DNA from 3 places in the Colwellia sp. MB3u-4 genome. Region 1 is predicted to be linked to each of the others. Evidence: predicted binding sites of a transcription regulator. Region 1 holds the regulator's gene; each other region holds the start of a gene.
The links. Region 1 encodes LexA, which represses DNA repair genes until DNA is damaged. Its sites were predicted from a motif close to TACTGTATNNNNATACAGTA; they were not measured.
Positions count from the first base shown of each region.

Region 2: the regulator LexA is predicted to act here: its motif matches at 3,769-3,788, upstream of recN (DNA repair protein RecN).
Region 3: the regulator LexA is predicted to act here: its motif matches at 2,455-2,474, upstream of dinB (DNA polymerase IV).

Region 1 is NZ_JACGVE010000074.1:140,288-148,027, reverse strand. Features, by position in the region: gene ahpC (alkyl hydroperoxide reductase subunit C) at 1-249, shown strand, start outside; gene ahpF (alkyl hydroperoxide reductase subunit F) at 360-1,961, shown strand; gene oxyR (DNA-binding transcriptional regulator OxyR) at 2,211-3,113, opposite strand; gene H4J61_RS06140 (hypothetical protein) at 3,384-3,686, opposite strand; gene lexA (transcriptional repressor LexA) at 3,970-4,584, shown strand; gene coxB (cytochrome c oxidase subunit II) at 5,171-6,727, shown strand; gene ctaD (cytochrome c oxidase subunit I) at 6,740-7,740, shown strand, end outside.
Region 2 is NZ_JACGVE010000079.1:161,901-169,640, forward strand. Features, by position in the region: gene smpB (SsrA-binding protein SmpB) at 1-315, opposite strand, end outside; gene H4J61_RS10240 (SRPBCC family protein) at 467-898, shown strand; gene H4J61_RS10245 (RnfH family protein) at 949-1,290, shown strand; gene H4J61_RS10250 (outer membrane protein assembly factor BamE) at 1,572-1,919, opposite strand; gene recN (DNA repair protein RecN) at 2,025-3,689, opposite strand; gene nadK (NAD(+) kinase) at 3,864-4,745, opposite strand; gene grpE (nucleotide exchange factor GrpE) at 4,932-5,567, shown strand; gene dnaK (molecular chaperone DnaK) at 6,599-7,740, shown strand, end outside.
Region 3 is NZ_JACGVE010000075.1:14,249-21,988, forward strand. Features, by position in the region: gene H4J61_RS06345 (MBL fold metallo-hydrolase) at 252-1,106, opposite strand; gene dinB (DNA polymerase IV) at 1,331-2,404, opposite strand; gene nhaD (sodium:proton antiporter NhaD) at 2,818-4,239, opposite strand; gene H4J61_RS06360 (HupE/UreJ family protein) at 4,765-6,003, shown strand; gene nqrM ((Na+)-NQR maturation NqrM) at 6,259-6,480, opposite strand; gene H4J61_RS06370 (FAD:protein FMN transferase) at 6,583-7,626, opposite strand.

The sequences.
Region 1 (7,740 bases):
CGCAACTTCGGTGTCATGATTGAAGACGACGGCCTAGCATTACGTGGCACGTTTGTTATCAACCCTGAAGGCGAAATTAAAATTGCTGAGATACATGATCTAGGTATAGGTCGTTCAGCAAAAGAGCTAGTGCGCAAAATTCAAGCGGCACAATATGTAGCTGAACATGACGGTGAAGTATGTCCAGCAGCATGGCAGCCAGGTGCAGAAACATTAACACCATCATTAGATTTAGTTGGCAAAATCTAAATAAAGTAAAAAACTACCGCGATACTTTTAAAATATCGCGGTATTTACCAAGCCAATTCAGCATGACCTAAAAATCATCCTATTCATCAGTTTTCTCAAAGGAATAACCCATGTTAGATACGAACTTAAAGCAACAACTAACGACCTATTTACAGAATTTAACATCGGCTGTTGAATTATCAGTATTTTTAGGTGACGACGTTAAATCAAAAGAACTAAATACCTTGGTGACAGAAATTGCTGAAATGTCAGCATTAGTCTCGGTTGTTGCAGCAGATGCAAGCAACGAGCGAGTGCCATCAATGTTAGTAAAATCAGTTAAAACTGGCGGCGAAATGCGCTTCGCTGGCGTGCCGATGGGGCATGAATTTACTTCGCTGGTATTAGCCTTGTTACACAGCGGAGGACACCCAATAAAGCTTGATAAAGCGGTGATTGAGCAAGTGGCCTCACTAGAAGGTGAGCATAGCTTTGAAACCTATATTTCTTTAAGTTGTCAAAATTGCCCAGACGTAGTGCAAGCACTGAACATGATGGCGGCCATTAATCCGCAAATTAAGCATGTGATGGTTGATGGGGCATTATTCCAAGAAGAAGTTTACCAACGAGATATTTTATCAGTACCGGCAGTTTACTTAAATGGTAAAGCGTTTGGCCAAGGCAGAATGACGGTAACTGAAATTTTAAACAAAGTTGATACCAATGCTGGCGCGAGACAAGCTAAGGCGATAAACAACAAAGCAGCTTTTGACTTATTAGTTATAGGTGGTGGCCCAGCAGGTGCATCATCAGCGATATATAGTGCCCGTAAAGGGATACGCACAGGTATAGTGGCAGACAATTTTGGTGGCCAATTACAAGAAACCATGTCCATTGAAAATTTTATTTCAGTGAATGCAACTGATGGGCCTAAACTAGTGGCTAACCTAGAAGCCCATGTTAATGAATACGATGTTGATATTATGAATAATCAACAGGTGAAAAAAATTATAGAAAGTGATGTTGAAGGTGGTTTAATCACCGTTGAATTAGAAAACGGCGCTATCTTACAAACACGCTCAACCATTATTGCTACAGGCGCAAGATGGAGAGAAATGAACGTTACTGGTGAGCAAGAATACCGTGGTAAAGGTGTTGCTTATTGTCCGCACTGTGACGGACCATTATTTAAAGGCAAATCAGTTGCGGTGATTGGTGGCGGTAACTCAGGTATCGAGGCAGCCATTGATCTCGCTGGCTTAGTTAAGCATGTTACTGTTCTTGAATTTGATAGCGTACTACGCGCTGATGCAGTATTACAAAATAAAGCGCGTTCGTTGCCAAATATCGAGATTATTGTTAATGCTCAAACTACCGAAGTATTAGGTAATGGCAAGCATGTTACTGGACTAAACTACCTTAATCGTGCAACAGATAAGCAAGAGAATGTCGAACTTGCGGGTATTTTCGTACAAATTGGTTTAGTGCCAAATTCAAAGTTTTTGCAAGGAACTGTTGATTTAACCGAGCGAGGCGAGGTGATCATTAACCACAAAGGCGAAACCAATATTGCGGGTGTTTATGCGGCGGGCGATGTAACAAACACGCCATTTAAGCAAATTATTATCGCTATGGGCAGTGGTGCAACAGCAGCATTAGGTGCATTCGATTATTTAATTAGAACACCGAACCCGCTTGAAAACACTGAAAGCGTTAGCGAAGCTGCAGCCTAATAGCGCATTATTTCCTAGCTTAAATTAACACTGAAACGCCAGTGCAATAAGTACTCAAAAAATAAACGCTATCGTTGGCAAGGGTAGCGTTTTTTCGTTAATAGCGCGCTTGCTGTTGCACTGATTTAACCTTCCCCCCATGTAGGTTCCATGCAGGCGTGATATAGCTTGGACTTTAGTTCATCAAGTTAAATGAAGTTTAACCGTTTTTGCTCGAAGCTCATAAGCGGGTTGTGAAACATAGCTAATTTATTCATCAAATAAACCCGTTACTGCTTGGCGCACTTCATTAACCACAGCTCTAACACTTTCCATGCGCGCGTAACCGGCACGACAAAGTAATGATATTTCACGCACCGGTTGTGGGCTTTCAAAAGGAATGTAATGAATATGCTTCTGTGGAGCATAATTAATTGTCGCCAACTGTGGTAGCAGGGTAATACCCATATTACTGGCCACCATATAACGTAAGGTTTCAAGACTGGTGGCTCGAAAACTATGATCTTCCTCCGCACCAGCACTAAAGCAATAGCCCATGGCTTGATCTCTCAAACAATGGCCATCTTCTAAAGTGAGGATTTTTTGATTATGTAAATCATCAAATGTTACTTTAGTTTTATTAGCCAGTGGATGTGAAGGAGACGTGGCCATCACCAATGGCTCGGTGAATAAATCGTAACGTTCAAAACGCGCCATTTCTGGCAACCAAGGCAAAATTAAAATATCGAGTTTACCTGTTTCCAATTGTTGCAGTAAATCTTGGGTTCTATTTTCATGTAAATAGAAGTTTATTTTAGCTAGATTGCTGTTTAGTGCCGGCATAATATGCGGCAATATATATGGCGCTAACGTCGGTATTAAGCCTATATGTAAATCACCTGACAGTGGATCAAGTAGCGCTTTTGCCGCTTCTTCAAAGTTATTCGCGGCGTTAAGTACTTGCCGAGCTTGTTGTACTAACTTTTCTCCTGCGGGTGTTAGCATAACATTGCGCGGTTGGCGTTCAATTAAGGTTAGCTTAAGGCGTTGTTCTAGTTTTTGAATTTGACCACTTAGCGTTGGTTGACTAACAAAGCAAGCCTCAGCGGCATGGCCAAAATGCTTATATTCGGCAATGGCGGTTAGATATTCTAAATCACGAATTTTTATCATAGTTTAAATCTATTGATATAAGGTAGTTAATAGCTAAATTTATGTTAGCTTAAGGTACTGAGTTTAGCTAGCATATTGAAAAGCAAAGCCTGCACTGAAGCGTTAATACCCAGACTAAACCATGTTTGCAAAGGCTAAAACTTGCTAACGACGTGGTTAATTGAGGCGCTTATTGCATCACTGCATATTTAAGCCGTTGTTTAAAATGACTTAGGGTACTTTGAAATCTTGAAATCTTGAAGAGTTAAGAAGTTGAGGGAGATTGAAGCATTATAGCTTTGATCGCTCATAGGCCGGAATGTTAATAAAATTTTCATCACCTTTGGCAACCGCTTCTTTTAAGCTCGCTTTTCTATTTTGGCGAGACTCAATACTTTCACCAAATACCTGAAAGTGAGCTTGCGCGATAACATCGACAGCCTCTACATGAGATATAACGCCTAACGCTTTACCCGCATGGATAAAGCCTTCAACTCTGAATTTTTGCTTATCATCTTTTTTATGATTTTTTGCGAGGCTAAAAACTTTTAGTAATTGTGCTTGGCAACAATCTAAATATTCGTGTTTATTCATTATCTTCCATTCACCTTCTAAGGTTGATTTACCTATATACCTGCTGTTTAAGCAAGGTTAATAGTTATATTTATGGGTATTTTTAATGACCTTAATCGTGAAAGCCGCTTTACAACAATATGGATTGAGCACTTAATTTTTTGCTAACATCACTAATTGCAACTAAAGCCCAAACTAGCAAAGGCGACTGATTATTTTCTTGCGTTTATTTACAGCCTGTATACAATAACAGTAATACTGTGTAAAAATACAGGCTTGCTCTTAAGTAGCTTAAGGAACAACTATGCGCCCTTTAACACCCAGACAACAGCAGATTTTTGATCTGATCCGAGAAAAAATTTCTGATACAGGTATGCCACCAACACGTGCCGAAATTGCTACTTGTTTTGGTTTTAAGTCGGCCAATGCAGCAGAAGAACATTTAAAAGCGCTAGCGAAGAAAGGCTATATTGAAATGCTACCTGGCACATCGCGTGGTATTCGTCTTGCACAAGAGTTTATCGCTGAAGATGGTTTGCCACTTATTGGCCGTGTGGCAGCCGGTGAGCCTATTTTGGCACAAGAACATGTTGAGCAGCATTACAAAGTTGATGGCAATTTATTTCATCCTCCGGCTGATTATTTATTGCGTGTTAATGGCGAGAGCATGAAAGATATCGGCATTATGGATGGCGACTTGTTGGCCGTTCATCAAACAACCGACGTGCAAAATGGTCAAGTGATTGTTGCTCGTGTAGAAGACGATGTTACCGTTAAGCGTTTTAAACGTGAGGGCAATGTGGTTTATTTACATGCTGAAAATGAAGATTTTGCACCGATTAAGGTCGATTTAAAGTCTCAGCAATTTAATATCGAAGGCCTAGCCGTTGGTGTTATTCGCGCGGCTGATTGGATGTAGTTCACGTTTCATTTACTTCATAAATGCTAATACTTAGCTAAACTAGATTTTCCTACACTATTTTTTCCTAAATTATATTTCGCAGATTTAACTATCACTTGGTTTAATTCAAGGTGTTAAAATCTGCGTATTCCACATGCTTGATAACCATTTATCTACCTAATATGTAGCTAAATTTTTTTGGTTAGAGCTATCCTTCTGTTCGGCAATAAATACCGCTAATAGCTTGCTTTTTATACAGCAAATTTCTGTGTTGATTATTTATTATTCAGCATGAAAAACAGGCTTTGAACAAAACATGAACATTGCAGCCATCCTTTTAAAAATCTACTTATCGTCCGGTTTAGGGCTTTTACTCTATTGTATTTACTGGTTTTTATTTATCATGCTTTTGAAATTAAAAATTGACCCCTATCAAGTTTTAAGTAATTCTAGTCTGGAAAACGTACAAAAAAAACAATAGGGCGCAATTGACAACTGTTGATTAATGCGTCACTTAAATAATAATAAATGTATGCGCTAACTAGCCGGTTTTCATAATGAAAATACGTTATTTGGCCTAAATTAAAGGTGAAGGAGATGTCGTGTGAAAAGACGTAACCTAGGTTTGCTGTTGCTAGGGGGCTTGTTGTCTAGTTCAGTGTGGGCAGATATGTCGCTGAACCTAACCAAAGGTGTTACTGAGGTTAGTAGAGACGTATATGATTTACATATGCTGGTGCTGTATATCTGTACTGGTATTGGTATTGTGGTCTTTGGTGCAATGTTTTGGTCTATGGTGTTTCACCGTAAATCAAAAGGTTTCAAACCAGCAACCTTTCATGAAAGCACAAAAGTTGAAATTCTTTGGACGGCGATCCCTGTCGTTATTCTAATTGCTATGGCTTTTCCTGCCACTATTACGCTTATCGATATGGAAAATAACGATGATGCGGACTTAACCATTCAAGTAACGGGTTCTCAGTGGAAATGGCATTATAAATATTTTGATCAAGACCTTGAGTTTTATTCAGTGCTTTCTACCCCGCGTGAACAATACGAAAACCAAGATGGTACCTCAGCAGAAAAAGGTGAACATTACCTGTTAGAAGTTGATCGTCCTTTGGTTATTCCAACCAATAAAAAAGTGCGTTTTGTTATTACTTCTGATGATGTTATCCATGCTTGGTGGGTACCGGCATTTGCGGTAAAACAAGATGCTAACCCAGGCTTTATTAATGAAGCTTGGACCAAGGTAGATGAACCCGGTGTTTATCGTGGCCAATGTGCTGAGTTGTGTGGCAAAGACCACGGCTTTATGCCGATAGTGGTTGAAGTTAAGTCTGAAGCCGATTACGCCATTTGGCTTGATGAGCAAAAGCAAATGAAAGCCAATGCAGCAGCTGCTGAAGCGGCGTCGTTAAATGCTTCGGCTTCAATGGACGAATTAATGCAACTGGGCGAAACAACCTATACCGCTTACTGCGCAGCGTGTCACCAAGTCAGTGGACAAGGTTTACCACCCGCATTTCCAGCTCTTAAAGGCAGTGCTATTGCCACAACGGGTCCTGCTAGTGCGCATATAGATATTGTCGTTAATGGTAAAGCAGGTACCGGTATGCAAGCTTATGGTAAGCAATTAAGCTTAAAAGAAATCGCGGCGGTTGTAACTTATGAGCGTAATGCTTGGGGTAACAATACCGGTGAAGCTGTTCAAGCGGCTGACGTGCAAGCGGTTAGTGGTGCAAGTACCTCAGATACGGTTGAGCAAGCGGTTGAAGACGTTAAAGAACAAGTTGCTGAAACCGTTGCCAAAGTCATACCAGAAGAAGATTTATCAAAGGTTTATAGCCAAGACGAATTAATGACCCTGGGTGAAGATGTCTACATGACAGCTTGTGCTGCGTGTCATCAAGCTACTGGTGAAGGCATGGCGCCTGTTTTTCCTGCACTTAAAGGTAGTGTGATTGCTACAGGTGATGTAGCAGTGCATTTGGATATGGTGCTTAACGGCAGCAAGAAAAATCCAGCGATGGCGGCTTTTGCCGGCCAATTAACTAAAACGCAAATTGCGGCGGTTGTCACTTATGAGCGTAACGCTTGGGGTAATAACACCGGTGATTTAGTCCAGCCAGCAGCCGTTGCTGCTGCTAGCGCGAAGTAGGGAGGCGTTATAATGACTACAGATGTAATTGATGATCAATCCGAGCATGATTCACATGACGGTGAGCACCATGATCATAAAATGACCGGCATAAAACGCTGGCTATATACCACAAACCATAAAGACATTGGTTCGATGTATTTATGGTTCTCTTTTATCATGTTTTTAACTGGCGGTGCTATGGCGTTGGTTATCCGAGCTGAATTATTTCAGCCTGGACTACAGATAATTGAGCCTGATTTCTTTAACCAAATGACCACAGTACACGGTCTTATTATGGTATTTGGTGCGATAATGCCAGCCTTTACCGGTTTGGCTAACTGGATGCTACCTATGATGGTTGGTGCGCCAGATATGGCACTACCTAGGCTGAATAACTGGAGCTTTTGGATATTACCCTTTGCTTTCGCTATTTTATTGTCGTCTTTCTTTATGGAAAGTGGTGCACCAAACTTTGGTTGGACCTTCTACGCGCCTTTATCAACCACCTATAGTAACGGTAGTACAGCGTTCTTCGTTTTTGCGGTACATATTATGGGGATCTCCTCAATTATGGGCGCAATTAACATCGTTGTAACCATCATGAATATGCGTGCGCCTGGTATGACTTACATGAAAATGCCATTATTTGTGTGGACATTTTTCATTACGGCTTACTTGTTAATAGCGGTGATACCGGTGCTCGCGGGTACCGTTACTATGGTGTTAACCGATACCTATTTTGGCACCAGTTTCTTTGATGCCGCCGGTGGTGGTGACCCAGTAATGTTCCAACATATTTTCTGGTTCTTTGGTCATCCTGAAGTTTACATCATGATTTTACCTGCATTTGGTATTGTCTCTACAACAATTCCAGCTTTCTCACGTAAGCCTCTATTTGGCTACAGTTCAATGGTTTACGCGACCGCATCAATTGCATTTTTGTCGTTTATCGTTTGGGCGCATCATATGTTTACCACGGGTATGCCGTTATTTGGCGAATTATTCTTTATGTATTGTACGATGTTAATTGC
Region 2 (7,740 bases), on a different contig from region 1:
ATCGCGCTCTACAGCGGCAATAATTTTCTCTAGCTCTCGACGGTTTAAGAGTAATTTTCGGTCACGATTAGGATCACAAACCACGTGACTAGAAGCGGCGTTAAGCGGCATTATTTCAGCGCCAAGTAAATAGGCCTCACCATTTTTTATGTGTACGTAACAGTCAGATATATTTACCTTTCCGCTGCGTATACTTTTAATTTCCCAGCCCTGTAGGCTCATTCCGCCTTCAAACTTATCAGTGAGGGTATAGTTATGACGTGCTTTTTTATTTAGAGCAATAGTATTGCTGCTTGATTTCTTTTTCTTTGCCATTATATTTCCATTTTGTTTGCTACCAAAAATAGCAATCATCAACATTATACGGAGTATTGCTGTTATTTAAATGGCTTATTTATCATTTTTCACTTTAATGCGTTTTTAAAAGACATTTGCTATGATAGCGCCCTTGAGAATTGGAGGGTGAATGCCAAACATAAGCCGTAGTGCATTAGTGATGCACAGTGTAGAAGACATGTATTTTTTAATTAATGATGTGCTTGCCTACCCAAAGTTTTTACCTAATTGTAGTGATAGTAAAATAGTTGCCCAAGACGAACATAGTATGACCGCCGCGATATTAGTGTCTAAAGGTGGTCTGAAAAAATGGTTCACCACGCAGAATATTCTCATTAGTAACCAAGAAGTTAAAATGAGTTTAGTTGATGGGCCTTTTAAGTCCCTTGTGGGTGGTTGGCAATTAAAAGCCTTATCTGACGATGCCTGTAAAATTGAATTGACCTTGGATTATGAATTTTCTAATAAAATGTTTGATTTGGCTTTTGGTCGAGTATTTAATAATTTAGCCAATAATATGGTGCAAGCGTTTACTCAGCGAGCAAAAGAAGTATACGGTTAGTGGTATCAGCTGTGTATTAATAGAGTTTACATTAAATGAGCGAATAGGTTATGAGTGAAGAAATTAATGTGCAAGCCCCACTCGAGATTGAGGTGGTTTACGGCACACCAACACGACAAGAGATTATTAGCTGTACTGTTGAGCCTAACACTACATTAGAGCAAGCCATTTTAGCTTCTGGCATAGTTGAAGAATTTCCTGAAATAGATTTAGCCGTTAATAATGTTGGTATTTGGAATCGCTTAGCTAAATTAACCGATAAGGTGAAAGACTTAGATCGTATTGAAATTTACCGTCCACTGCTTGCTGACCCGAAAGAAGTACGTAAACGCAGAGCAGAAAAAGCCAAAGAAGAAGGCCGGGCTAATAAAATTACTGGCGGTCGGGTTTAGCCACGCCGAGGTAATACTGGCGAGAGTTAATTTACTATTTTGATATATGATTTAGTGTGACTTAGCCTGACTTAACTAGGTGATTTATTAAAAATTTAGCCATAAAAAAGCATGTCCTAAATAGACATGCTTTATCTTCAGGATGAACCTTATATCAAGCTCACATGGCAGTTCCTAGCCATTAAAGTCATTAATGGCTGCACTGCATCAGTACATTCTTGGACGCCAATGTGAAAGAGTGATGATGTTCAAAAAACAACTAGTCGCTAGTTAACTAAACCCTAGTTAACCATAGGCACGTTATAGCTTTCCGGTAATTCAAAATCACCTTCAGCATTAACAACCTTGTTGTTATCAAAGGTAATGGTAAATTGTTTTTTTGCGTTAAATTCGTCGCTTCGACCTGATTTGAAACTATAAACATAATGCCAAATATCTTTATTAAACGCGCCTTCAACAACAGGGCTACCTAATACAAACTTAACTTGTTCTTTTGTCATACCAATTTGAAGTTTGTCGATATCTTTTTGCTCTAGATAGTTTCCTTGTGGAATATCTATACGATAAACCCAGCTAGAACAGGCAGAAACAGACAAGGCGATTACAATAGCTAATACTCGAAAAAACATGTTAATTATAATTATCCTTTATAGTTTGAATGGGGATAATAGCGAAGCGGGCTAACAGATACAAAATAATTTTTAGTTTATTTTACCCGCTTGCTGATCTTTGCTTTATCCGGCCAGTAATTCTTGCGCGTTAGCTAGGCTATTTTCGGTAATTTTATCACCAGCCAGTAAGCGAGCAATTTCTTGGACGCGGCCATTGCTAGAAAGTTCAGTTACTGTGGTTTCTGTATGTTCACCATCGGTTAATTTAGCGACAAATAGTTGTTGATGACCTTTACTGGCCACTTGCGGTAAGTGAGTTACACAAATAACTTGGGTATTTTTTGCTAGTTGTTTCAATTTGCTACCTACCATAGCGGCGGTTGGACCACTGATACCGACATCCACTTCATCAAATATTAAGGTAGGGGTGATAATTTTATCCGCTAGAATAACTTGCATCGCTAAGCTGATACGAGAAAGTTCGCCGCCTGAGGCAACTTTATTCATGGCTTCTAACGCTTGCCCTGGGTTTAAACTCGCTAGATAACTCACGCTGTCATTACCGTTAACCGATAAGTTTTCGCTTTTATCTTGGCAAATATCGATGAAAAATTTGCCATACGGCATGTTAAGTTCAGCCATGCTTTTGGTGATCATTTTACTTAACTTAGTGGCTGCTTTTTTTCTTGAGTCAGACAAAATCAGTGCAGCGTGTTGATATTTTTGTTTTGCGGCCTCTATATCATCGTTAATTTGGTTTAAACGTGTTTCATCAGAGCTAAATAATTGTAGCTCTTGTAACAGCTGTTGATGAAAGTTTGCTAATGAGCTTGCTGATACTTGATGTTTTTTCGCTAGCAGCACAGCGGTTGAATAACGCTCTTCTATTAAAGTATAAGCTTGTGGGTCAAGCTCTAAACTTTCGTAATAATGCTTAATTTCTTGGCTAGCGTCTTCAACTTGAATTAAGGCTTCGTTAAGCTGTTCTGCAATGGTTTTTAATGTCGGGTCATAGTTACCCAAAGCGGTAATTTGCTCGGTACTGTGCCGTAGGCCATCAACGACGTTAAATTGTTCATCTTCAGATAATTGTTGTACAGCAATTAAGGTTTCATTGAGGATGTGCTGACCATTACTTTGGCGGTTATAGTCAATCTCTAAGCTTTCAAATTCATCAAGTTGTAATGAAAATTCATCTAATTCGTTTACTTGGTACTGTAATAACTGCTGTTTGGCTTCACGTTGTAGTTTGCTTTCTTGCAACAGTTTGGCTTCTTGGCTAAGTTCACGCCATTGATGGTAATAATATTTAACTTCATCTAACAAGTGCTGGTGGCTGGCATAAGCGTCAAGAATATTGCGTTGTTCAGCGGGTTTAACGAGTAGTTGATGGTTATGCTGACTGTGGATATTAATCAGTAGTTGTCCAATTTCTTTTAGTTGCGTTAAAGGCACTTGGCTACCATTAATATAGGCTTTAGAGCGGCCTTCAGCAGAAATAATCCGACGCAGAATACATTCATTTTCGAGCAACATATCATTGTTTTTTAGCCATTTTTTTGCTCGTTTGTTATTACTAGTATCAAAAGTGGCGGCTAACTCGGCTTTCGCGCAATTAGGTCTAACGACGTTTGTTACCGCCCTATCACCTAAGCAAAGCCCTAAGGCGTCAATAGCAATAGACTTACCTGCACCGGTTTCGCCGGTAATGGTAGTCATGCCTTGCTGCCAATCAATGTCGAGTGAACGCACAATGGCAAAATTTTGAATGTTGAGCTGCAATAACATAGTCGCCTCACTGTCTTTATCGCAACGTTATATTGGATAAAGTGTTAATACCAATTGAAATGGTAAATAAAAAACCAGATACTGTTAATTTATACAGTATCTGGTTTTTATTCAAGCTATGTTCGCAATTTTATTTATATTTCGACATTCTACTCATCGCAGGTTTAAGAAATATTAGTAGAGTTTATGACCCCAACCTAATTTATTTCTTAGTACATTAAAGTAGTTATGATCAAGTGGGTGTATTAGGCGCAGGGTAAATTCACTTTTTTTGATGATAACTTCATCACCGGGCATAACCGCTAAAATTACATGGCCATCGCAGCTAACTTGCAAGTTTTCATAGTTTTCATTGGCCAGTTTTAGTTTGATTTCGCTGTTGCCGTCAACCACAATAGGTCGACTGGTTAACGTATGAGGAAACATAGGCACCAAGGAAAGGGCATTTAAATTGGGGGTTAATATCGGGCCACCCGCTGACATAGAATACGCGGTTGAGCCGGTAGGCGTTGAAACAATTAAACCATCAGAGCGTTGGCTAAACATAAAGCTGCCATCGATATAAACTTCAAATTCGATCATGCTGGCGACTTTACCGGCATGCAACACAGCTTCGTTCACCGCACTGTTTGAGCTTTTAAGTTTGCCGTGGCGATAAACTTCAGCTTCGATAATAAAGCGTTGTTCAGCGCGAGATTCACCTTTTAAAATGGCTTCAAGCGGGGTGATTAAATCATCAGGAGATAAATCGGTCAGAAAACCTAAATTGCCACGGTTAACCCCAATAACGCCCACATTGTAACAAGCTAAAACTCTAGCCGCCCCTAACATATAGCCGTCACCACCAATAACAATAGCCAGATCAGCCTGCTCGCCAATACGGGTAAGTGACGCCATGACAACATTTTCAATATTAACGGTTTGGGCCACGGAGTTTTCTATCAGCACTTGATAGCCTTGCTGTGACAAATATTGATGTAAAGCTGCTATGGTTGAACTGGCACCTTCATGGTTAGGTTTACCAATTAAGCCAATAGTGCGGTATAAATTACTCATACGGTGCTTATAAATATGTAATATAATTAAGGACTATCAGCAGTTTCGCGCTATTTCACTCGCTTGTAAAGTTGACTTTTTTTTAAATGATTTACTTTTGTGCTTGAATCATAAAAACAAACCCCCATAATTAGCGTTATTATGTTTTATCTATTTTGAAATTTAAGATCTACTTTGGAGTTTTTCATGGCCAACGAGTCAACAGAGAATAAAAGTGCTGAAGAAATTTCAGCAGACGCATTAGCCGCTGAAATTGTTGAGGATGCAGAAGAGCAAGTTGAAGTTCAACTTGACGCTGCAGTCGAAAATATCAGTGCTGAGCAAGAAAAAATAAACGAACTTGAATTAGCATTAGCTACAGCTAAATCGACGGTTGCCGATCAAAAAGATTCAGTCATTCGTGCGAAAGCAGAAGTTGACAATGTTCGTCGCCGTGCGTCACAAGACGTTGAAAAAGCACGTAAGTTTGCTTTAGAAAAGTTTGCCGCAGAAATGTTAACAACGGTAGACAACCTAGAGCGAGCATTACAAAATATCGATAAAGACGACGAAAGTAATACGGCTATCATCGAAGGTATTGAGTTAACTTATCAAGGTTTATTAGCTTCGTTAGAGAAATTTGCGATTCAAGCGATTGATCCACAAGATCAACCGTTTAATCCTGAATTGCATCAAGCGATGTCAATGCAAGAAGTTGAAGGTGTTGCACCTAATACCGTTATCGCGGTTATGCAAAAAGGTTATGAGTTAAACGGTCGTTTAATTCGCCCTGCTATGGTGATGGTGTCAAAAGCTAAACCCAGTGTTGATACCACCGCATAATTTTTATTATTCGGTAATTTTGCACGACAAGAAAAGCCAAACAAATGTTTGGCTTTTTTATGTGCAAGATTTGATCATTTTTAGGTACAAAAAAATGGCCAAAGTCACATTATCACCCGCGCAAAGTCATACTAACAGCTAGCCAAATTCATATTATCACCTGTAGGCACTTGTAGGATGGACTTCAGTCCGTCAAGTTAAATGAAATTTAACCGTCTTTAGATAAATGCCAAAAAAAATAATACTCGCAATAGCTGAATAATACTCGCAATAGCTGTTTGTTAACCCGTCAAATTAATTGCCAGCTTAACGATTGTCAGACTAAGGTCCGACCTACAAAAATCACAAACAAAATAAATTAGTGTTTGAAGACGGTATACAGAGAGATGGTGTCCACAAAAAGCTCAACGCCACATGACACCCGTAGACACTTGTAGGATGGACTTCAGTCCGTCAAGTTAAATGAAATTTAACCGTCTTTAGATAAACACCAAAAAAAAATACCCGCAATAGATGTTTGTTAACCCATCAGATTAATTGCCCGCTTAACGGTTGTCAGACTAAAGTCCGACCTACAAAACCTACAAAACCTACAAAACCTACAAAACCTACAAAAATCACAATTGCCCAAGGCCAAGTTATTACTTGTAGGGTGGACTTCAGTCCATCAAGTTAAATGAAATTTAACCGTCTTCAAATAAATGCCAATCAACAAAGCAAAATTATGGTTAATACCATTAACTGACGAGTATTTAATTAATTTCTATTTTTTTGTCATGTGCTTGCTATGTTTTACAAACTATAGGCTTTTTAAACTATATTATTGCATAATCATTGTGTAGCTCTTTACTAGTAATGGTATAGACCACAAATGCTTATTGTTATTAATAAAAAACAGAGCAAATAAAAACGGATATTTTTTACTTATTTCAACAAAAATAGTTGAAAAAACTTTTTCCTGTCCCCACTTACTGTTCATCGAAAGATTTAATCTTTATTTTTAACGTAATAAGTATTCGGAGATCCTCAAGATGGGCAAAATAATTGGTATTGACCTAGGGACAACAAACTCTTGTGTTGCTGTTCTAGATGGCGGTAAAGCACGTGTAATTGAAAATGCAGAAGGCGATCGTACAACTCCTTCAATCATAGCTTACACAGAAGAAGGCGAAACGTTAGTGGGTCAACCTGCTAAACGTCAGTCAGTAACAAACCCTAAAAACACATTGTTCGCCATTAAGCGTTTAATTGGTCGTCGTTTTGAAGATGAAGAAGTTCAACGCGATATAAAAATTATGCCATTTGGTATTGTTAAAGCCGACAACGGTGATGCTTGGGTAACGGCGCGTGATAAAAACATCGCTCCACCACAAGTTTCTGCTGAAGTTTTAGCAAAAATGAAAAAAACAGCAGAAGACTATTTAGGCGAAAAAGTAACTGAAGCCGTTATTACGGTTCCTGCTTACTTTAACGATGCACAACGTCAAGCAACTAAAGATGCGGGTCGTATTGCGGGTCTTGAAGTTAAACGTATCATCAACGAGCCAACTGCTGCTGCCCTTGCTTACGGCATGGACAAGCAAGAAGGCGACAAAGTTGTTGCGGTATACGATTTAGGTGGTGGTACATTTGATATCTCTATCATCGAAATTGATGAAGTTGAAGGCGAGCACACGTTTGAAGTACTAGCGACTAACGGCGACACTCACTTAGGTGGTGAAGATTTTGATAACCGTTTAATCAACTATCTAGTAGCTGAATTCAAGAAAGATCAAGGCATGGATTTAACTACTGATCCTCTTGCTATGCAGCGTTTGAAAGAAGCGGCAGAAAAAGCAAAATGTGAGCTTTCTTCAGCACAACAAACTGATGTTAACTTACCGTACATCACTGCTGACGGTTCAGGCCCTAAGCATATGAACATCAAAGTAACGCGTGCTAAATTAGAGTCTTTAGTTGAAGACATGGTTAAAGCCACTTTAGGTCCGCTTAAACAAGCACTTAAAGATGCTGACCTTTCAATTAGTGACATTAACGACGTTATCATGGTAGGTGGTCAAACACGTATGCCTATGGTACAAAAAGTTGTTACTGAATTTTTTGGTAAAGAACCTCGTAAAGATGTTAACCCTGATGAAGCTGTAGCTGCAGGCGCTGCGATTCAAGCGGGTGT
Region 3 (7,740 bases), on a different contig from region 1:
TTAGTGATGCAAAGATTATGATCATTGAGTAATAGCCATACCCCCCAAACATACCTTACAACCTGTAAATTCTACGCATAAAAAAAGGGCTATTAAAAAGCCCTTATAGGTAAATTATCTCTAGTCGGTTAGCTGAGTTCAGTTTTGTTGGACTTTGTATTCACACGGCCAAGAATTATAACTCACCTATGACTTTGACTCAGCACCTATGACTTTAAGTCAGCAAACTATTACTTTAAGTCAGCAACCTATTACTTTAAGTCAGCAACCAAGGTTTTCAGCCACTTCTCTTCAGTAATAAATTCCCAAGACAAATGCTGATATTTTTCACCCATACCTTCGTTAAGTATTTGCTGTTCAGATTTTCCGGCAGCAAGTGCCGCAGACACTTTATTAATACTAAACTCCATCATTGTCGCAAAGGCTAGCATATGGCTCTTGTCGGTTAACTTGCCATGGCCTGGAATGATCACCACATCGTCAGGTGTGTTTTTAAGCATGTACTTAACATTGGCTAAATAGCCTTTAACACTACCACCACTTTCTAAATCGATATAAGGAAAACCAATTTCAAAAAATAAGTCACCGGTATGTAATACGTTCGCTTTTTTAAAGTAAACATAGGTATCGCCGTCAGTATGGCCGCTCGGTAAATGTGTTAGCTGAATTTCTTCGTTAGCTAAATAAATAGTAATACCATCTTTGTAGGTTACCACAGGCAAACTTTCTACTTCATGGTCGGCTTTGCTGCTCAACCGGCTGCGAACATTCTCATGGGCAAAAATTGGCGCTTTATGTGAAAAAAACTGATTACTGCCAGTATGGTCGCCATGATAATGCGTATTGATGATATATTTAAGTGCTTTATCCTCAATGCCTTTCATTGCTGCTTCAATTTTTTCAGCTAATGGGGCAAATTTATCATCAACTAATAGCAAACCTTGTTCTGTGGCTAACACACCAATATTACCACCTGGACCTTGCAACATATAAACACCGCCTGCAGCGGGTTGCACAGTTATATCGGCATCAGCCATTTCTTGCGCATGCAATGAAACACTCAATAATGTACTCACGACTGCACTGACTAAAAGTTTTTTTAACATGATTTTCCGCCATTTTTAATATGATTAAGACTGAGAATTCAAAGCATAGGTTAAATCCTATTAATAGCTCTAAACTTCTGTCATTTAATTGTCGTTGGTATGGGTATTAGTTGATATGTATTGTTTTACTCTATTTGACCGTACTTAGATCACTTTGCCCTTGCATTATACTTTTCAAAGGCAATAAAAATTTGACACTAAATTAACAAAAATACAACACAAGACTAAAATAAGGCTAGCTGACTTTGCTTATCATGACTGTGTTGCTCAGTAAAACCCAATGACAAGCCTATCAAACGCACTTTTCGATTATTAGCTCGGGTCATAGCTTTTTGTAATAATTCAATAAAAACAGCTTCAAGACAAGCTTTTGATTTTATATCAACCGTTGTTTGCTGAAAGTCGGCAAATTTAATTTTTACCGTTTGTTTGCTAATTTCACGATCGGCATACTTGGCTAAGCGCAGTTGTAGTTGACTAAATAAACTTATTAATATCGCCTGACATTGTTCAATGGAGTCAATATCGTCTGCCAGAGTAGTTTCAATTGCCAGTGATTTTCTCACCCGTGAGGTTTCAAGTGCTCTGTCATCTATACCAAAGCTACGTTGGTATATAACGTTAGCGAATTTACCGACTATAGTGTGTAGTTTTGCTACCGAACTCGCTCTTACATCGGCGCAGCTTTCAAAACCAAAAGCTTTTAGCTTTTCACTGGTTTTTGGCCCAATGCCTGGGATTTTTTTCAGCGCTAAATTAGCCACAAAAGCACTGACATTTTCTGGCGTAACCACACATTGGCCATTGGGCTTATTTTCATCGCTCGCAATTTTAGCTAGAAACTTATTGGGCGCAATACCAGCCGACGCGGTGAGATTAAGCTCGTTATAAATATCACGGCGTATTTGTTCGGCAATTAAGGTAGCGCTACCATAAAACAACGGCGAATCAGTCACATCAAGATAGGCTTCATCTAACGATAAAGGTTCAATTAAATCAGTATAGCGGGCTAATATGGCGCTAATTTGTTGCGATACTTGCTGATAAACTGACATACGGCCATTAACAATAATCAGTTCAGGGCAAAGGGCTTTCGCCCTTGCGTTTGGCATAGCAGAGCGCACACCAAACTCTCTCGCCTTATAGTTACAAGTACACAACACACTACGCGGCCCATTGCCACCAACAGCAATAGGCACATGACGCCACTGGGGATTATCACGCATTTCAACCGCGGCATAAAAGCAGTCCATATCGATATGAATTATCTTTTTTTGCGGTGGCTTATCTTTAAACATTTACCATGCCATATAAATAAATTAATGTAAGATATAACAATACAGACCATGACTGTATATAAACACAGTTACTTTACCATTTATTAAGCTAGCGTCAATATAGTAAAATCAAACAATGAAGAAATGGCTTAAGTTATCAATATAGATCATTATAAGATGTTGAATGCTAGTGGGCGTAGGCCGTAGTGCAAAGCATCAATTTTCCTCAAAGAATTGTTAAAATGAAGACTGAGTTAAAGAGTGATTAAATAGAGCCAAGCCCCTTTTCTGGTTACTCATTGAAGTGATTAGTTACTATATTAAGCGGCAACCTAGCTAAGGTTAACTACGCTTTAGGCGTAATAACAATAGCTAGTTCGACACCATATGTTTTTCAGTTAAGCTAAACTGAAAAACATATTAACCATTAACCATTAACCATTAATCAGAAAGTGTACGCCAATACTTGCCGCGTAACCTAGGGCAATAGCCCAACTCCACTTTAAGTGACCCATAAAAGAATACATACCTTTGGTTTGCCCCATTAACGCCACACCTGCCGCTGAGCCAATGGACAATAAACTGCCGCCAACCCCTGCGGTCATGGTAACTAATAACCACTGTTGAAGATCCATCACTGGGTTCATACTTAACACCGCAAACACTACCGGAATGTTATCAACAATGGCTGATAATACACCTACGGCAATATTGGCGTAAGTTGGGCTCCAGTTACTGTACAAGGCCTCTGAAACTAAGCTTAAATAGCCCATAAAGCCTAAACCACCCACACACATAACAACGCCGTAAAAGAACAGTAAGGTGTCCCACTCTGCCCGTGCTATTTTGTCAAAAATATCAAAAGGTATAATATTGCCAAGCTTTTTCAATGCTTCTGCATCGTTTTCAGCTTCGGCTTTATTACGTTTTTTATCTAAAGAGCGTGGTAGGCTCATACGTAAATAAAAACCAAAGAATTTTAAGTAACCTAATCCCATCATCATACCTAACACGGGTGGCATATTAACCACACTATGGCATAACACGGCTGTTGCAATGGTCAGCACAAAAAGTGCGACAATTCTTTTTGCGCCTCGCTTTATTTGGAAAGCTTCACTGACGACTGGCGTCGACTTTTCATTGGAAATGAAAAAGCTCATGATGATGGCGGGTACTAAAAAATTGACCACTGAGGGAATAAACAAAACAATAAATTGTTCAAACTTAACCAAACCTGACTGCCAAATCATTAAAGTAGTAATGTCGCCAAACGGACTAAATACACCACCCGCATTAGCCGCAACAACAATATTAATGCAGGCTATATTGATAAACTTTTTATCCTTAGACGCCACTTTTAATATAATGGCACACATCAACATGGCGGTAGTTAAGTTGTTAGCAAATGAAGAGATAGCGAAGGCTAAAATACCCGTCACCCAGAACAACGATCTAAGGCTCAAGCCCTTAGAAACCATCCATAAACGCAAGCCATCGAAAATACCTCTTTCTTCCATCGCGTTAATGTAGGTCATGGCCACAAGAAGAAATAATAATAACTGCGCATATTCAAGTAAGTTATGATTAAAGGCTTCCTCTGCCTCTAAGGGCACTCCATGCTGGGTGTATACCCAGCCAATAATTAACCAAATAACACCAGCGGCAACAAGCACAGGTTTTGATTTTCTTAAGTGGATAACGTCTTCGCCAATAACCAGTAGGTAGGCGATTGAGAATAAGATAAGGGCAGTGAAACCAAATATCGAGTTGGTTAAATCAATACTGCCGTGACCTGAGGCCCAAGCAGTCGCAGAAATACATGAAAGTAACAGAATTAATAATATTTTTTTAAACATAAGTACCTAATGAACTCAATATTGTTCTGGTTATTAGCGTTGACCAATGACTAAAATGGCTGTTTTTATTGGCTTATACTATTTTCAAACTTATCTCGGCTGTTTATTGGCTTTTTAAGGTATCAATTTGATCTTATTAAGCGAATAAATTAGCGCTGATAAGTAACGAATAAGGCCCTCTGCTTTGCTAAATCATTTAAATTTTAGCAAAGCACAAGTGTTGCCCACAGTATTATAATCTGCGATATAACATTTTGGCTTATATTATTTTTAAAGTTTTTGCTCTAAATCATAATATATCGCAAAGTTTGTCACTTTCCATCGCCATGATGAGCAATAAGCTTTAGGTTTAGCTTTTGTGTTTGTCCATTAATAAGCGCTAGCTAGCAGTAAAGGAGAGGTAAAGGAGAGATAAGTCGTGATATATAAATGTAGAAGTATTCTCTTCATTTTAAAATCACTGTTAATTTTATAAAAGATGCGATAGCTTAGCGCTATTTTTTTCTCACCATAAAGGTTTTTATTTTGCATACGCGAGCACTTTTTCCGCTATATATTTTTATTATCTTATTTACCACAGCACTTTTTTCATGTGCTAGCTCTGCCCATAGTGATGATATTAATAAGGCGACGTTATCCTTAGATAACAGTGAACATTATCAACTTGTTGTTACGGTAGACTTGCTGCATTTACTAAAAAAACATCTCAACATCTCAGGTGATGACGCTAAGGTGATTGGCGTACTCAATCAGCACTCGTTTGTTGAACAAAAAAAGCTACTCGAACACCTGCAAGTTATTTTGAGCCAACAAACTAGTCTGCATTTTACTTATATAAATGCGCATAAAAATATTCAAGGGAGCATTGACGCGAATATAGACGGGAACATTGACGGGAATATAAAACAAAACCTAAAGCACAATATTGCGCCCTTTAAAGGCTTACAATTACAGCATTTAAAGCGAATATTATCTCAACAAGCCGGCTTAGCTGAATATAAAGCACAATTAAACGTAACCGGAGATATTCCACAAGGGGTGGATGAAGTTGCCGTGCAATTTTCGCCATTATTGGGTGATATTGTACTGAAAGTGATTCGACCACAGCAAGAAATCATCCGTTCAGCAACCCTAAGTAACCGTTATAAAATTAGTTTAGCCAACGCCAACTTAGCGGCAAGTAACGCTATAGTGCCTACAAGAATAAAACTTGCCGCTGATTATATTTATCAGGGTTTTGTTCATATACTGCCACTGGGCTTAGATCATATTCTTTTTGTTTTAGCCCTTTTACTTTTTGCTAAACGTCGCTCAACTTTACTATGGCAAATCTCTGCATTTACCCTAGCGCATACCATTACCCTTGCCTTAGGTATTTACGGTGTTGTAGCCTTGTCCAGCGCAATTGTAGAGCCACTCATTGCCTTATCTATTGTCTATGTAGGCGTTGAAAATATTTACCGAGCACAAACAAATACCACTAGTTATGCACGTATGCCGATAATATTTGCCTTCGGTTTGTTACATGGTTTAGGTTTTGCTTCGGTATTAGGCGATCTGGGATTAGCGCAGAGTCAATATGCCTTGAGTTTGATCTCATTTAACATTGGCGTTGAACTAGGACAACTGACGGTTATTGCCCTCGCTTTTATGTGTTTATATCCCTTGAGGAGTAAAGTTTGGTATCAAGAAAGGTTAGTACTGTCGCTTAATGTTGCGATTGCTATTATCGCTATCTATTGGCTAATTGAACGACTTATTTAAGCGTTTTAGTTAAGTTATTAGCATGGTAAATGGCAGTAAAGTAGTTAACTAAGCATCGCGTTCTTTGACATCGAGCTACAAAGGTCTGCTAATACCAAAGAAACTTCGATGGCTAAAAGCATCAATGGCTCAAGTTATATTGCTCAACCTAAACAGAAAAAGGTGAGCTAAGCTCACCTTTTTCTAAAAATCATCTGATGTAAACTGCAAGTTTTGATAACACAATGCGCTAAAAACTTTACTTACGTCAACAGCCTAAATATTTTTCACGCTGATGTCGCCAATGGTTAATGCCGCTACTCGATCACGTTCTTGGCGCTTTTCACAAGGATCATCACAGTTGCATGACTTATCAATACCAACGTTCGCTAGGCCACCACAACTACCAGCAAGCGTTTTGTTCTGAAATATATAACCTACTGCCATTGCCATAACAATAACGAGAAAAAAACATAAGGTGATTAAAAAAATAACCATAATGAGTGCCTACCTATTTGATAAAACTTTAATAAGTTGATTATAAAAATAACTTTTAAATAACGAGAATAACGTCAGTAACGTAAATAAACCCCTGCAAACCTACTTGAGGTACTGCATGAATTTTACCGTGCTTTGCTCGACAAAGCCATGATCAGTTTTCTCAATAATGTAAACCGCAAGATCATTAGCCTCTGCAAACGCCAGCGCTTTTTCTTCACCCATCACCATCATGGCCGTAGATAAACCGTCAGCAGTCATTGATGATGGATGAATTACCGTCACAGAAACCAGTTTATGATTAATCGGCTTGCCAGTTTTTGGGTCTATGATATGCGAAAATCGTTGGCCTTCAGCTTCAAAATAAATGCGGTAGTCACCTGATGTAGCAACCGCGTTATCTTTTGGCACAATAATTTGATGAACAGCACGTTCGGTACTTAAAGGCTTTTCAATCGCAACATGCCAAAGTTCACCGGTATGTTTAAAACCTTTAAGACGCATCTCTCCACCAATTTCAACAAGGTAATTATTGATGCCATTAGCTTCGACGAACTCAGCGACTAAATCAACGCCATAACCTTTGGCAATGGTTGACAAATCAACATAAAGATCGGGAATACTTTTACTTAACATGCCGTTTTTAAATGCTAACTTATCTAAACCCACTCGCGCTTTGGTGGCCGTTAATAATTCATTATTTGGTATGGTTTCAGGACGATATTCTGGCCCGAAACCCCATAAGTTAACTAATGGTCCTACCGTTACATCAAGCGCACCATTACTTAGCTCTCCTAAGCGCATAGCTTCTTTAATTACCCGAGCTAAACCTGTCGAGATATTAACTGGCGAAAGTGACCTTGATTGATTAAATGTTGATAATTCGGAATCTGTAATATAAGTCGACATTTCCTGATTGAGTTGTTTTAACTGTTTATCAATACCTTGCTGGATTTTAACTGCGTCTATGTTCTGACCCACCAGTTTAATATTATAGGTGGTGCCCATCGTATTGCCTTGCAGAAAATATTCTTGACGAGCAAGGTCATTACTGGGTGAACAGCCGCCTAACACAACTAACATGGTTGTTATTAGCCATAATTTAGCGGCTAATTTGTGCTTAGTTAGGTTAAAACTATATTGCATCACAATATCCTTAATAAAAGTTTGTTTAGCTAAAGCAAGCTGCGTCATTGGTGAAAAAAACAGCTTGTTTTAGCTAAATAAATTCAGTGATAAAGTTAAAAGCTAATAGGTATT